DNA from 2 places in the Lysinibacillus sp. Bpr_S20 genome. Region 1 is predicted to be linked to the other one. Evidence: riboswitches for the same ligand, from Rfam matches in the RefSeq annotation. Region 1 holds a riboswitch; the other holds the start of a gene.
The links. A riboswitch is a leader RNA that binds a small molecule or an ion and turns the genes downstream of it on or off. The one in region 1 is predicted to bind FMN.
Positions count from the first base shown of each region.

Region 2: another riboswitch for FMN. It lies ahead of MWJ95_RS20040 (ECF transporter S component); the one in region 1 lies ahead of ribE (riboflavin synthase).

Region 1 covers NZ_JALNLQ010000001.1:270,119-272,323, reverse strand. Annotated here, with positions in the region: partial or broken gene ribB (3,4-dihydroxy-2-butanone-4-phosphate synthase) at 1-463, opposite strand, end outside; gene ribE (riboflavin synthase) at 572-1,210, opposite strand; FMN riboswitch at 1,352-1,477, opposite strand; FMN riboswitch at 1,599-1,725, opposite strand; gene MWJ95_RS01330 (YibE/F family protein) at 2,084-2,205, shown strand, end outside.
Region 2 covers NZ_JALNLQ010000010.1:85,543-87,747, reverse strand. Annotated here, with positions in the region: gene MWJ95_RS20045 (RNA polymerase subunit sigma) at 1-267, shown strand, start outside; FMN riboswitch at 513-710, shown strand; gene MWJ95_RS20040 (ECF transporter S component) at 932-1,519, shown strand; gene MWJ95_RS20035 (sodium-dependent transporter) at 1,876-2,205, shown strand, end outside.

The DNA.
Region 1 (2,205 bases):
TACTATTACAGAGCTTGGCCAAATCAATTGTAGCTTCTGTATGTCCTCTACGCTCTAATACACCATTGTCCTTTGCTATTAACGGAAATACATGGCCTGGTCTATGAAAATCTGCAGCTTTTGCTTGGGGTTCTATCATTTTTTGTATAGTCATTGCCCGTTCAAAGGCGCTGATTCCAGTTGATGTGTTTACATGATCTATACTAACGGTAAATGCCGTTTGATGATGGTCTGTATTCATACTTACCATAGGATTTAATGCTAATTTTTGTGCAAGTTGCTGAGAAATCGGTGTACAAATAAGACCTCTTCCATAAGTCGCCATAAAGTTAATGGTTTCGGGAGTCATAAATTCCGCAAGTGCTAGTAAATCCCCTTCGTTTTCTCGGTCCTCATCATCTACGACAATAATGATCTTACCTTGTTTTAAATCCTCGATTGCTTCTTCAATTGAATGTAGCATTATTGCCACCTCCTGTTAGAAAATGTTGAATCAATTAATGCCTCGGCATATTTCTTTCCGATTCCGTGACATCCGCTGAAGGCTTTAACTTCTTTCTGCTGAGCGAAGTTAAAACCCGTTTTGCGCTAAGAAATCCCTTGTAATGGTCGGTGGTTCCTGTCCACTCTTAAGTTGATGCAAAATGTATTTTCCAACTAAATCGGTTTCTACATTGACGAGCTCACCAATCTTCTTCTTACCTAAAATGGTTTCTTTGTATGTGTGGGGTATTAAAGATACTGTGACACTATTATTCTCAACGTGGAAGAGTGTTAAGCTCGTTCCATCAATTGTGATGGAGCCCTTTGGAATACAGAAGCTCGTTAACTCCTTTGATAGCTCGATATCAATATAGACTGCATTTGCTAACGGCCGCTTTCGCACTACTTTCCCTACCCCGTCTACATGCCCGGATACGAAATGACCACCGAAACGACCATTAGCTGACATTGCACGCTCCAAATTTACCGGATCTCCAATTGCGAGCTGCTGTAAATTTGTTGCGCTCACTGTCTCAGGCATGACATCCATCGTTAGCTCTTGTTCAGTAAAATGGATCACTGTTAAACAAACACCATTGACCGCTATACTGTCCCCAAGCTTTACATCCTCTACCATTTTCTTTGAAATAACAGTAATTTTCATACTTTGTCGATCGCTTTGCAAGGTTTTTACGGTGCCAATATCCTCAACAATTCCTGTAAACATTTTTTCACCTACTTTCATTCATTTAATCATTTTTGTTCAAACAAAAAACCCCTTAGATTTAAGGGGTTTGGGAGTGCATATACATAAGACGTCAACAAATAAACCTCATGGATATAAAATTTTTCCATAGGCTATCATCTCGTCGTTCTTCTCCCATCCAGACTGTCACTGTCGGTTTTGGATTTGCACCAAATCAGCTTGCGCTCACGGACTTTGAATTGCTTCATCACCGCCGATTGGGAATTTCACCCTACCCCGAAGAACTACTCTATTCAATTTTTTAGCCAAATAAAACAAAAACTACTTCCCAACTAGACGATGGGAAGTAGTTAACAAAGCGTACTCAAATAAACCTTATAAACTCAAGCGAATTTAAAAAGCACATACTTTTATCCTTCTCCCATCCAGACTATAACTGTCGGTTTTGGATTTGCACCAAATCAGCTTACGCTCACGGACTTTGAATTAACTTCATCACCGCCGATTGGGAATTTCACCCTACCCTGAAGGATATTTTTATTTAGCTATTTCTTACAATAACACTATTTTATTTTATTATCCAGATAATTCTTCACAAATTTTTTTCAATATTTTATTTCGCATTCGTAAGCTCGCGCTGTCTAGTACCCAAATTTGCCCTGAGCTTATTTTACACATTGTTTTATATCCAAATTAAAGGTTTTTGGAAATCACATTTTAATTATGCTATAACTAACTTAGTATGCCATTAGCCATGACTAAAATTATTTTGGAACCTCTATTCAATTAGCACGTTACTTTATAATGGCACTTTTTTATCTGCTTGACCAAAAAATCAGAGTAAAAATTGTGAGTCATTGTTCGTGTCAGCACTAACTATGACTATAACGCAACATGATTAGGTTCCCTTTTCTCATCGGAGGTTTTATATTGCAAAACATCTTGAAAAAAAAATCTTATTACAACATTATATTTTATACTTTTGTTGTAATTTGCTTTATCGCTTCAGTTTATTT
Region 2 (2,205 bases), on a different contig from region 1:
GTATACGTTCCAGTTGTACCGGAAAATATAACATACACTGTCAAAGAGGTGGCGGAAGGTGTCATTGTTACATTTGATGAGCCGCTTGACTTAACGACGATGGATGCTGTTCGTGCGACGCAATTAATTGAAGCAATGATGCTCACCGCTGCAAGCTTTGATAAACAAATACGTTTAGACAATGTTGTACAGGAAAGCTGGGAAGGATTTAATTTGAAAAAATTCTTGCCGAAGCCTGTGGGAGCCAATAAACGATATATGCCATAAACGAAACGAACGGAACATAAATAAATTTTTTTGGAGCATTCTCGCCGCATATGTGCGTGAATGCTCTTGTTAATTTCATGGACAGTAAACCGGCTATTAGGAGCATCGATAAACATACAAGTTTAATCGGAAGCGGCTTTGTTTTTTGCACAAAACCGAACTAGGGCACAAACATAATTGATGCAAAGCTATTTACTTTTCGCTAATAATTCATTATAGTAAGGCTATGAAATAAAAAAATATTGATTCATCTTCGGGGCAGGGTGAAAATCCCGACCGGCGGTAATAGAGTTGTAAATCGCTAATATTTCTTTTACGATACATTAGCTCGAATGATTTACTAAAGACTCTTCAGCCCGCGACCTGTGCAAATAGTTTTTTGCATGGCTGACTTGGTGTGATTCCAAGGCCGACAGTTATAGTCTGGATGGGAGAAGATGGAGGTACGATCGTCATTCATTGTTATGAATTTAGCTATGTACGAGCGTTTTTTCGATGTGACTTCACACCGTATCTGCTCAAAAATAGTTAAGTATTGGCGTTTTTTAATCATGCCTATTCTCCCTTATGCTCTTTTGCATAAGGGTTTTTTCATGATAATAAGTGATGAGGTCGTAACCTTTCTTCTTGCGAGATTGAATCAGCAAAGAGGAGAGAGTTTTCTATGAAGAAAAATGTTAAACTTCAATCGTTTATTACGATTGGCATGCTGAGCAGTATTTCGTTTTTATTAATGCTTTTTAATTTCCCAATTCCGCCATTTCCAGCGTTTTTGGAAGTGGACTTCAGTGATATGCCAGCATTACTAGCTGCCATCACAATGGGACCTGTAGCTGGTATTTTAGTAGAGTTCTTTAAAAATGTGTTGGACTGGATTTTCTCTGGAACGCCAACGGGAGTACCGGTTGGGCATATCGCGAACTTTGCAACAGGTATTTTATTTATTCTACCAGTGAGTTTTGTTTTTAATCGCGTGAAAACAGTTAAAGGTCTTATTGGAGGTTTAGCTGCTGGAACTATCATCATGGCAGTGGGAATGAGCGTCCTTAACTATGCAGTATTTTTACCAATGTACACTTACTTTTTAGGTATGGAGCCTGTTGTAGGTGATTCACTATATAAAATGATCGTAGCTGGTATCTTGCCATTTAACATTGTGAAAGGTATTTTAATTACTATTCTCATGGCATTACTATTCACAACAATGCGTAAATGGATACATCAGCAGCGTTCAATGTATTTAACAAAATAATTAGGATGAAACCTCGAGCTACGTTAAGCGCTCGAGGTTTTTTTGATGGAAAGAAAGGTCGGAGTGATGGAAGAGTCAAAGCGACGGATAGAGAGCGGAGCGACGGAAAGAAGGGCCAGAGCGACGGATGAGAGAGTCGAAGCGTTGGATAGAGAGCGGAGCGACGGAAAGAAGGGCCAGAGCGACGGAAAGAAGGGCCGAAGCGACGGAAAGAAGAGCCGGAACGACGGATGGAAGAGTCAAAGTGACGGATTGAGAGCGGAGCGACGGAAAGAATGGAAAGAATTAATCTAGTCGAGTTTAGTATTTTCATGTAGAATAAGAAAGAGTTTAGAGTGTTAGAGGAGTTTGAAGAGATGAGCGAAAAAAAGAGTCAGTGGTCTAGTAAACTAGGCTTTATTTTAGCATCGGCTGGAGCTGCAATCGGACTAGGGGCAATTTGGAAGCTTCCGTATGTTACTGGGCAAAGTGGAGGGGGAGCGTTTTTCCTTATTTTTGTTCTATTTACACTGCTGATTGGATTACCGATGCTATTATCAGAATATGTTTTAGGTCGTGGTACACAGTCTGAGGCTGTGACGGCCTATAAAAAAGTGGCACCAACGAAAACCGGGTGGGCCTGGGTTGGTCGTTTAGGTGTGCTCGGCTGTTTTTTATTATTAACTTTTTACAGTGTTGTAGGAGGT